3 regions of the Bacillus sp. 5w2 genome follow, and region 1 is predicted to be linked to each of the others. Evidence: riboswitches for the same ligand, from Rfam matches in the RefSeq annotation. Region 1 holds a riboswitch; each other region holds the start of a gene.
The links. Region 1 has a riboswitch for S-adenosylmethionine ahead of ACXY7N_RS15570 (LLM class flavin-dependent oxidoreductase). Riboswitches for the same ligand answer to the same signal wherever they lie in the genome.

Region 1 (3,718 bases):
AATTAAAACAAAGTATTGATACAAAAATTAATAGTATGGAAGAAGATCAAAAGAATACAGAGTTTTATTCACTTTTAGATTTTAGATTTAAAATGTTAAGTGCAGAGTTTTATCCCCATCAATCTGACATATCTAAGAATGATCTAAGAAAAATGAAGTTAGATGAAGTGCCATCAGATGAATCTTTATTATATTATTACCATTTCTTTAAGGCTTCTCATGCTACGGTAAACGGTGATTTTAAAGTGGCTGAAAAGCATTATGGAATAGCAGAATCTTTGTTGGAAAATATTCAGGATCCAATTGAAAAAGCAGAATTTAACTTTAAGCTATCCAGCTATTATTATCATGTTTGCCAGCCTATTTTAGTCATTCAATATGCAACTAGAGCAAGAAATATATTTGAAGGTCTGTACGGGTATAGTAGGAAGGTCGCAGCGTGTGACAATGTTCTGGGTTTAGCATGTGTAAAGCTAAATGAATTTGAACAGGCAGAAGTTTATTTTATGTCGTCTCTGGATATTTTGAAAAAGCAGAATGAAGAAGAGCTAATGTTACGAGTTCGACATAGCTTAGGGGTTATGTATGCAGAGCAAAACCTATCTGATTTAGCACTTCGTTATTTATCAGAAGTATCACAAAAAATCCCGAATCACTTTAGAGCGATTTTTTTGGAAGCTAGAGAGAATTTAAAGTTAGGGAAAACAAAGCTTGCAGCCTCTTTAATTGAAAAAGGTTTAGTAATCTGTAATGAACTAGAACAAAAAGAATATGAACATCATTTTACCATTCTAAAGGGAATGAATGAGAATGTTTCCGCTGAAGAATTAGAGTTAGCTATTTCTAAAGGAATTTCTTTCTTTAATGAAGTAGGTTTATGGCAATATGTCCAGGAATATGCTGAAAAATTAGCGGTTAAATATCATAAAGAAGGAAATTCAATAAAATCTAGTGAATACTTCTATTTAGGATATAAAGAAAAAGAAAAAGGTTTTCAGAAAGGGGCTTTAAAATGAAAAGAATCATAAGCAGTTCAATTGGATTAATAATTACGGTCATACTATTAAATGGAGTAAATGCTCCAACAGACCAATCAAAGGTTAATACAACAAACGTTATACAATATACGCATGGAGAGCCGTGGGGCTGATGGAATATTAAAGTATAAAGAGTTATTAGATCAAAGTGAAGAAAAAGTAATTATTAGGTATTAAATAGATGAAACGCTCAAATGAGCGTTTTTTTTTATTTTATAATCAGCTGATTTATTTTCATGTGTACCGCAGTAAAAACTTATTCCTGACTAAAAAAAGAGCCTCCACCGGAATGGTATTTGTATTAACTACAACCACATCTACCAAGAAAATTAGGTTTTTTTCCACATGAAGGACATCTCGATTCTAGTATTTTATTCTTCAAATATCTCCGGCTTCTCCACTCTAAATGATTTCACCTCACCACATTCTAAACAAAATGTAGTTAATAGTTTGGAACGTTTCCCCACTGAAAAGAGCCTACTAGAATCATCTTCACAAACATATGCATGATAAGCAAATCCAACTCTTCCTTCTTTAAATGTAGTAGAACCACAATTCTCGCATCGTATATTTTTCATGCTACTAACACCTCTTTTGCTGTATTTTTAAGATAGAAGTAAAGCAACTTGGTTATACATGATGTTTTCGACATGATACAACATAGCCCTTTATATATTCGCAATTAAAACAACATAATACCCCTATAATTATCTATAACAATATGTTTTTTTATATATCATTTAATGTTTATCGGAAAAATAAGTATTAAAGGATTGAATTTTATTATTCTGATGATTATAATAAATGGAAATCAAACAATTCTTATTTTGAGAAGTGGAGGGACGGGCCCTATGAAACTTCGGCAACCTCGTTTTAAACGAAAGGTGCCAAATCCTGCAGGTGAAAAAACACCTGAAAGATAAGAGCGGTTCACTTAGTCAAGAAGGCTACTCTTATTTCGATAAGAGTAGTTTTTTTTATGGCTAAAAGATAAAGGGGGAATAGGTAGTGGAGTACGGTTTTTGGTTACCGATTTTTGGGGGATGGCTTCGAAATGTAGATGATGAATCTATGCCGCCTACGTTTGAGTATGCAAAACAAACAGCGCAAGCGGCAGAACAATTAGGTTTTTCAATAACACTTATTGCAGAATTAAATTTAAATGATATAAAAGGTGTTTCAGCACCAAGTTTAGAGGCGTGGACAACTGCGGCAGCACTTGCAGCAGTGACAGATAAATTAGAGATTATGACAGCTGTAAGACCTGGATTCCACAATCCAGCAGTTACAGCGAAAATGGCAGCGAATATCGATCAATTAAGTAATGGTCGTTTTACATTGAATGTAGTTTCAGCATGGTGGGAAGAAGAAGCGAAACAGTACGGCGGAGTATTTACCGCGCACGATGAAAGATATGATCGTACAGAGGAATTTGTAACAGTTTTGAAGGGGCTTTGGAAGGAAGACGAGTTTTCTTATAAAGGGAACTTTTATGAGATTCAGCATACAAATTTAAGTCCAAAACCTGTGCAAAAACAAGGCATTAAGCTTTATGCAGGTGGTGAGAGTGAGCGAGGAAAAGAGGTCATTGTAAATCACGCGGATGCATATGTAATGCACGGTGGAACAGTGGAAGAAGTATCTGTGAAAATAGAAGATATGAAGAATCGTAGAAAGAAAGTTACAGAGAAGCCATTGCAGTCATTCGGGCTTGCGGCTTACGTCATTTGTCGTGATACAGAAGAAGAGGCAGTAGAGGAATGGAGACGCATAACGGATGTGAAAGACGATGCGTTAGGTTACGCGGGTTACCAAGACTTTATTAGTAAATCGCATTTGGAACAGCAAGTGAAGCTGAATGATTATTCCGTATCTAATCGTGGATTACGTCCTAATTTAATTGGAACACCAGAACAAATTGCAGAAAGGATACTCGCTTTTGAAAAAGTGGGTGTTACTTTATTACTTTTACAATTTTCGCCACAGCTTGAAGAGATGAAACGATTTTCTGAAAAAGTGATGCCATTAGTTGAAGCAAAAAGAAAGGAATTGATTACAAATGAGTAAAATTTACATATTACATGAGAATAAGGAATGGACGGATCATTTAGTGAAAAGGTTGGAAGAACTGGAGTTACCGTATGAGGAATGGTTTTTAAATGAAGGAACAATTACGTTAGAACAAGAACCTCCCCAAGGTGTTTTTTATAGCCGCATGAGTGCTTCTTCACATACGAGAGGTCATAGATATGCACCTGAGTTGACGGAAGGAGTTCTTGCTTGGTTAGAGGGATATGGGCGCACAGTATTTAATGGGTCTCGTGCATTACGTCTTGAAGTAAGTAAATTGAATCAATATGCAGCATTAAGAAATTTTGGTATACAAGTGCCGAAAACAATTGGTGCTGTTGGACGTGATCATATAGTAAAGGCAGCAAGGGAGTTAGGGGAAGTACCGTTCATTACAAAGCATAATCGTGCAGGGAAAGGCCTTGGCGTTCAACTATTTCATTCCATTGATGCTTTAGAGCAATATTTGGATAGTCCGGCGTTTGAAGAACCTATTGATGGAATTACTTTAATCCAGCAATATATTGAAGCGCCAGAACCATATATTACACGTTGTGAATTTGTAGGCGGTCAGTTTGTATATGCAGTTAAAGTAGATACATCAGAAGGAT
Region 2 (3,718 bases), on a different contig from region 1:
CTCGCGTAAAATGGTGCCGCTCCAATAATTAAAGCTGGAAGTGCTGCACTCGCTCCAAGAATTGTTCCAAGCAGAATCTTTGTGAATGGGATTAATAAAATGATTAAAATAATGAACGGTATCGAGCGGAAAATGTTTACGAACGCTCCAATTGCCGTGTTAACCGCTTTGTTTTCCCATATATTATCTTTCGCTGTCATAAAGAGTAACAATCCTAAAATTAGTCCTAAAACAAATGTTGCAAGAGCGGCGATTGCCGTCATATATAACGTTTCACCAGTTGCTTCTAACATTTGATTCCAATCAACATTTGTGAGTAACTTATCCATGTGCAATCACCTCCAGCTCTACTTGATCTTGATGTATTCCCTCTATTGCTTGCTGAATCGCTGTTTCCTCACCATTTAAATGAACAACTAAACTACCGTAAGAACCATTATTCGTTTGTGCGATATTCCCTTGCAAAATGCTAACTTCTATATCACTGCGTTGCATCAATCTTTGAAGTACTGGTCTTTCTACAGCCTCACCGATAAACTGCAAACGAATTACTTTACCATCTGGATACTTTTCAATTAAACTTTCAATCGTTTCATTTGTATCTTCAGAATCCGTTAACTGCTGTACAAATCGTTTTGTAATATCTTTCTGTGGATTACGGAATACATCAAGTACTGGACCTGTTTCTACAATCTTTCCTTTCTCCATTACCGCAACACGATTACAAATCTTTCGAATCACGTGCATCTCGTGTGTAATGAGTACAATTGTTAAACCGAGACGCTTATTAATATCTAATAATAAATCTAAAATTTGATCTGTCGTTTCTGGATCAAGAGCTGACGTTGCTTCATCACATAAAAGTACTTGTGGGTTATTAGCTAACGCTCTTGCAATCCCAACGCGTTGCTTTTGTCCTCCGCTTAGCTGGGATGGATACGCGTCTCCTCTTCCTTCTAATCCAACAAGGTGAATTAACTCGTCAACACGTTTTCTTCTCACCGCCTTATCGACTCCTGCAATTTCAAGTGGGAACTCGATATTTTCACGTACAGTTCGTGACCAAAGTAAGTTGAAGTGCTGAAAAATCATTCCGATCTCTTGCCTTGCCTTACGAAGTTCGCTTCCTGTAATGGCTGAAATGACACGATTTGCAATTGTAATTTGTCCTGAAGTTGGTTTCTCTAGCTGATTGAATAATCTGATTAACGAACTTTTCCCAGCACCACTATATCCGATAACACCAAATATTTCGCCTTTCTCTATTTTTAAATTGGCGTTATCTACAGCAGTGACATCACCGCTTTTTGCTTTATATATTTTCTTTACATTCTCTAATAGAATCATGGTGTATCACCCCTTTTTTATTTGGATCGACTCCGCAATTTTTTATGTTTAATGCGTGTAGTCCACCGTTATCATTACTTTTATTATTTGAATGTCCTCCACATTCAAACAACAAAAAAACCTTTCCGCTTTAGAGAAGCAGAAAGGTTTATATGCGTATATAACAACATTATCCCTCTCTCTCATCTCTCAAAGCATTTGCTTTGCAGGAATTGGCACCATTTCAACATAAGTTGACGGTTGCCGGGCTTCACAGGGCACAGTCCCTCCACCTCTCTTGATAAGAGAAATCAGATTACATTTTCGTCTGATTTGTAATTTATGAAATTGTCTATATTTTATGAATTGAATTGTATCAATATCCATACACCATGTCAACAGAAATTTTCGCAAAAAATGAAACTTCAGAATTTTAAGCACCTACTGACATCGGTTTACATATATGAAACATCGATTCAACTAATAGCATCGTTCGATACGTTCCCGAATATTGTACACGTCCATCGTTCATTAACATTTGCAACCTTACATTGCCGTTCACCAATTGTTTTACATCTTCCTCATCTAAACAAACGATTTGCTCTGTTCCTCGTTCCTCATGTAGCAGCTCTATATAATCTCTTGAAATTTGTAACGAACAACTTTCATCTCCAAAGCGAAAATTAACAGTTTTTTCTCCTTGTCTTAAAAGCGGCTCTAAATGATATTGACCATTAGCGTAATTTACAAATGATTGCAGCAAAGAATATAATTTCACCCTAAATCACATCCTTCATATCACTTTCTATTACACATACCATTCCCTCTCACTAAAGAGCAATCCTGTTACTTTCGCTCGACAAATACTGTAACCACCCTGCATCTCGACATATTTCCCAAGAAATATGTCGAGGCGGCAAAAACTTTGCCGCCTACTTTAATTCCGTATATAAATATTCAACCGAATGAAATGCATATATCTTCTTCATGAGTGTCCCATTTTCAAAAACAAGTAAACACGGTACACTTTCGATTCCATACTCTTTCGCTAAATGCGGAGCATAATTTAAATCTAACATTCCAATTTTCAAGTCTTCAATTGTCATCTCAACGACTGTTAACATCTTTTTTGCTAATTGGCATGTTCCACACATTGGAGTATATACATATAACACTGTTTTTTCTTCGTTCTCTATTAGGGCTGTAGCTTCGGCTCCTGTCCAATCAATCACTTCTATCATTCCTTACCGTAAATATTCTGTATAAACGTCAATGTCAGCTCCCCATAATACATTTGCTAAGTGTGAAGATGGCGCGGTTGCCACTTCCCGGTACGAGCGATCAATATAAATATGCTCTGCTTGCGGAAATTCTTTTCGAAATTGTTTCCTTAACTTTTCTCCAGCATCATCAGCATCCACTAGCACATATACTTCCTTATCAAAAAACTGATCAATGAGCTCATCCATTTTCGACAAACCAATTGTACCATTTGTACAAACAATTTCCACCGGTTCACGAATAATAGATTCAATCTTTCTTCTATCTGATTTACCTTCTACAATAATGACTTTTTCCACATAAATCATATGTCATCACCCGATCACCATATACTATACAACCTTTAACTTAGTATATAGTATATTCGTTATTTTCATGTTGTTTCCTGTTTATTTTTGCAAAAGAAAAGCGGAGCCGACTGTTCAGCCCTGTTGGCTAAGGTTCTTTCGTACAGAAGACGCTTTTTGTCTTCTCTTGCGGAAGATTCTTAGACATGAAGGGCTAGGAGGTGGAGCTAGACAAAGAAAAGCACAAGCGGCTCGTTCAGATTGTGAGGGGGATGGAGCTTCTGACGTAAAGGCGCTTTTTGCCTTGCAGGAAGAAGTGAAGCCACCGAACAATCTAGCCGCTGGAGCTAGATCATAATGAAAAGCGCAAACGAAAAAGTTTTTTCAAAAAACGTTCTCCTACACAATAATTAGTATATGATTCTACATTCATTATTTAACCCAAAATAAAAAAGGACAGCACAAAGGCTGTCCTTTAGTCGACTATAATTAGTCTTGGTTTGTCATTTCTGCATATTTTTCTGCAGTTAATAACTTCTCAACTTGGCTTGCATCAGAAAGTTCAACTTTAACCATCCATGCACCCTCGTATGGAGATTCGTTAACAAGTTCTGGTTGGTCACTTAATTCTTCGTTTACTGCTACAACTTTACCGCTTACAGGAGCGTATAACTCAGAAACTGTTTTAACAGATTCTACGCTTCCGAATGGCTCGTCAGCTTCGATTGTTGCACCTACTTCAGGAAGTTCAACGAATACGATATCGCCTAGCTCACCTTGTGCAAAGTGAGTAATACCGATAACAACTTCATTACCTTCAGTTT
Region 3 (3,718 bases), on a different contig from region 1:
TCTAAGAAGAAAATATGTTAGTAACGAAAAAAGAGAGATACCCTTGCTCTTTTAGGCATCTCTCTTCAAATCAATTAATTCGTTACTGGCAACTGTATGGGATCAAATTTTTCATATGATGTATATTTTATATCCGTCATAATTTTTGCTTTCTCCTTACTATTTCTACTCACAACTATATCCAATTTTAATGATTCATATTTAAAATCTTTTGTGATCATATATTCTGCATCTATCTCTTCTACCTTTGCATTTTGTGCTTCTAATGCTTTCTTCTGCGTTTCACCTATACTACCTAAAATACTCTCTGCATCTTTTCCTTTTAACCTGACCTTTAATTTATATTTGTCTCCACTTTTTTCCATCTTCATTTTTTGTACAATTTCTGGTGGGATTTCTACATTCTCTTTCACACTCTTGGCTGCATTCATCCCACTAATATTTAATTTCTCTTCTGGTATAGATATAACTTCACCTGTATTAGGATTCTTCACTTGACCAACAATTTTATCATTTACACCATAAATGATAATATCCGTACCCGAAACATTCATTTCAGCACGAGAACTCTTTGTTTTCAGCTCTATTTGTATTTTAGCCTTCATTATACTCAGTTCTTGTCCATCAGCCTTTATATCCATATCCTGCATCACCGTTACATACTCTTCATTTTTTAAGTTCTCATACGCCTTATTAAAAACATCTTTTGCGGCTAAATCCTTCTCTTTCTTTACTGATGCCGTTTTGGGTTCACCCGTCTTCGATACTTTATCACTACTACACCCTACCCCTAAACCAATTGTAAGTAATAAACTAGAAGCTACTATAATTTTCTTCATAAAAATCCCCCTTTACCAAATAATACCACTTTTTTATCTTTTAAATCTATATGATTTCCAATGTCCTTATTTAAATTCAACTCTAAATAACAACATGTTTGATGAAAGGTTTAAATATGATGTAAATAAAAACAACGAAATTCGGGAGGTTATTATGAAAGCAATGATTTGCACAAAATATGGACCACCTAACGTTCTCCAGCTTCAAAATATAGAGAAACCTACACCTAAAAAGAACGAAGTATTAATTAAAATTCATGCAACAAGTGTATCGACTGGAGATTGTAGAATACGCGGCTTTAATAGTCCCCTCTTATTTTGGATTCCTATGCGGATCATATTAGGTTTCAGAAAACCGAGAAAACCTATACTCGGCGTAGAATTAGCTGGAGAAATTGAGGAAATTGGAACAGATGTAACCCAATTTAAAAAAGGAGATCCAATTTTTGCATTAACAGAACTAAACCTTGGTGGTTATGCCGAATACACATGTGTACATGAAAGTGGATTAATAGCATTAAAACCTACCAATGTGACGTATGAAGAAGCGGCAGTTATTTCTTTTGGCGGAACTTCAGCATTACATTTCCTGAGAAAGGGCCGTATAAAAAAAGGACAACAAGTGCTCATATATGGTGCCTCTGGATCAGTAGGAACAGCTGCCGTACAACTTGCTAAATATTTTGGTGCGACCGTTACGGCTGTTTGTAGTCATTCAAATTTTGAACTCGTGCAATCTTTAGGAGCTGATAAAATAATTGATTATACAAAAGAAGATTTTACTAAGCGGGGTGAACGCTACAATATTATATTTGATGCAGTTGGAAAACATAAAAAATCCCTTTGTGAAAAGGCATTAACACCTAATGGGAAATATGTATCTGTGAATGGAATGATGGCAAAAGTAAGTAAAGAAGATATGATTCTACTAAAAAAACTAACTGAAGCAGAACATTTAAAGCCTGTTATTGATAGAACTTACCGATTAGAAGAAATTACTGAAGCTCATATATATGTAGAAAAAGGGCATAAAAAAGGAAATGTTTCGATTACCTTAAAATAAAATATATTCAGAAAATAACATTGACAATTCTTTTTGTAAGATTTACTATTAGTAGCATATTAAAAAAACTACATACACATACTCTTATCAAGAGTGGCGGAGGGACTGGCCCGATGATGCCCGGCAACCGAGCTTATGACGTATAAGCTAAGGTGCTAATTCCTGCAAAACGAGCTTTCGTTTTGGAAGATAAGAGAGGAACCTATTTTGTCTATTCGGCACCTCTCTTATTTTTGAGAGGTGCTTTTTATTTTGGAACGTATATGAAGGGGGAACTATAGATGAAAAAAGTATTATTGAGCATTGTAAGTGGAGCGGTATTATTATTAGGCGCATGTAGCGGGGGTTCAGATAAAGAAGTAAAAGCGTTAGATGAGAAAAAGATTACTGTCGGTGTAACAGGCGGTCCGCATGAACAAATTTTTGAAAAGGTAAAAGAAGTTGCCGCAAAAGACGGTCTCGAAATTGATGTAAAAGTATTTAATGATTATGTAGCACCAAACGTATCCCTAGATGAAAAAAGCCTCGATGTAAATAGCTATCAAACGAAATCATATTTAGACGTATTTAAAGCTGAACGTAATATGAAATTAACTGAAGTATTTTCAACAGTAACATTCCCTATGGGTGTATATTCGAAAAGCTTAAAAGATGTAAAGGATTTAAAAGAGGGCGACGCAATTGCTGTACCAAATGATCCAACAAATGAACTTCGAGCTTTAAAGCTATTTGAAAAAGCCGGTGTTTTAAAAGTAGATCCAAAGGCTACAGAAAAAGCGACTGCGAAAGATGTAATTGAAAATCCAAAAAACTTAAAGATTGTTGAATTAGAGGCATCTCAATTACCGACACAACTAAGTGAAGTAAAAGCAGCTGCGATTAATACAAACTTTGCATTAGGTGCAAAATTAAGCCCTGCGAAAGATTCTATCTTCCGTGAAGGAAAAGATTCACCATATGTGAACTGGGTCGTTGTTCGTACTGAAAATAAAGATGATGCTGTTGTAAATAAATTAAAGAAAGCTTATCAATCTAAAGAAGTGAAAGAATTTATCGAGAAAAAATTTGATGGTTCTGTTTTACCGTCTTGGTAGGAGCTGACGATAATGATTGAATTAAAAAATGTATCCAAAGTATTCACAACAAAAAAAGGGAATGTGGAAGCTCTTAAACCTACCTCCCTTCAAGTAAAAAAGGGCGAAGTATTTGGAATCATTGGATATAGTGGTGCTGGTAAAAGTACATTAATTCGATGTGTAAATTTATTAGAAAAGCCAACGACAGGAAATATCATTGTAAACAACCAAGACTTAACAACTTTATCAGCAAAAGAACTCGCAAAAGCGCGACAAAAAATCGGAATGATCTTTCAAGGATTCAATTTACTTAAAACCGTGACAGTTTATGAAAATATCGCATTACCTTTACGCCTTGCTGGCATTCCCAAAGTAGAAATTGAAAAAAGGGTAGAAAAATACTTACGTATTGTCGATCTTTTCAATCGAAAAGATGCCTATCCGAGTGAACTTTCTGGTGGCCAAAAGCAGCGTGTTGCCATTGCACGCGCACTATCACACGAACCTGAAGTGTTATTAAGCGACGAAGCAACAAGCGCTTTAGATCCGGAAACAACCGATTCTATCCTTGACTTATTATTAAAAATCAATGAAGAAATCGGGATCACAATTTTATTAATTACACATGAAATGAATGTCATCCAGCGTATATGTGACCGAGTTGCTGTTATGGAACATGGAGCAGTAATCGAAAGTGGAACTGTGAAAGATATTTTCACCAACCCACAACATATAACAAC

Region 2: another riboswitch for S-adenosylmethionine. It lies ahead of ACXY7N_RS25695 (methionine ABC transporter ATP-binding protein); the one in region 1 lies ahead of ACXY7N_RS15570 (LLM class flavin-dependent oxidoreductase).
Region 3: another riboswitch for S-adenosylmethionine. It lies ahead of ACXY7N_RS25120 (MetQ/NlpA family ABC transporter substrate-binding protein); the one in region 1 lies ahead of ACXY7N_RS15570 (LLM class flavin-dependent oxidoreductase).

The regions. Positions count from the first base shown of each region.
Region 1 covers NZ_JBTIWT010000008.1:83,157-86,874, reverse strand. Annotated here, with positions in the region: gene ACXY7N_RS15585 (response regulator aspartate phosphatase) at 1-1,016, shown strand, start outside; gene ACXY7N_RS15580 (Phr family secreted Rap phosphatase inhibitor) at 1,013-1,150, shown strand; gene ACXY7N_RS15575 (hypothetical protein) at 1,409-1,615, opposite strand; SAM riboswitch class I at 1,857-1,963, shown strand; gene ACXY7N_RS15570 (LLM class flavin-dependent oxidoreductase) at 2,046-3,104, shown strand; gene ACXY7N_RS15565 (ATP-grasp domain-containing protein) at 3,097-3,718, shown strand, end outside.
Region 2 covers NZ_JBTIWT010000021.1:73,794-77,511, forward strand. Annotated here, with positions in the region: gene ACXY7N_RS25690 (methionine ABC transporter permease) at 1-329, opposite strand, end outside; gene ACXY7N_RS25695 (methionine ABC transporter ATP-binding protein) at 322-1,347, opposite strand; SAM riboswitch class I at 1,527-1,634, opposite strand; gene ACXY7N_RS25700 (hypothetical protein) at 1,760-2,104, opposite strand; gene ACXY7N_RS25705 (thioredoxin family protein) at 2,259-2,567, opposite strand; gene ACXY7N_RS25710 (toprim domain-containing protein) at 2,571-2,915, opposite strand; gene ACXY7N_RS25715 (hypothetical protein) at 3,082-3,252, shown strand; gene gcvH (glycine cleavage system protein GcvH) at 3,384-3,718, opposite strand, start outside.
Region 3 covers NZ_JBTIWT010000020.1:77,858-81,575, forward strand. Annotated here, with positions in the region: gene ACXY7N_RS25110 (hypothetical protein) at 75-839, opposite strand; gene ACXY7N_RS25115 (NAD(P)-dependent alcohol dehydrogenase) at 994-1,902, shown strand; SAM riboswitch class I at 1,984-2,098, shown strand; gene ACXY7N_RS25120 (MetQ/NlpA family ABC transporter substrate-binding protein) at 2,184-2,996, shown strand; gene ACXY7N_RS25125 (methionine ABC transporter ATP-binding protein) at 3,009-3,718, shown strand, end outside.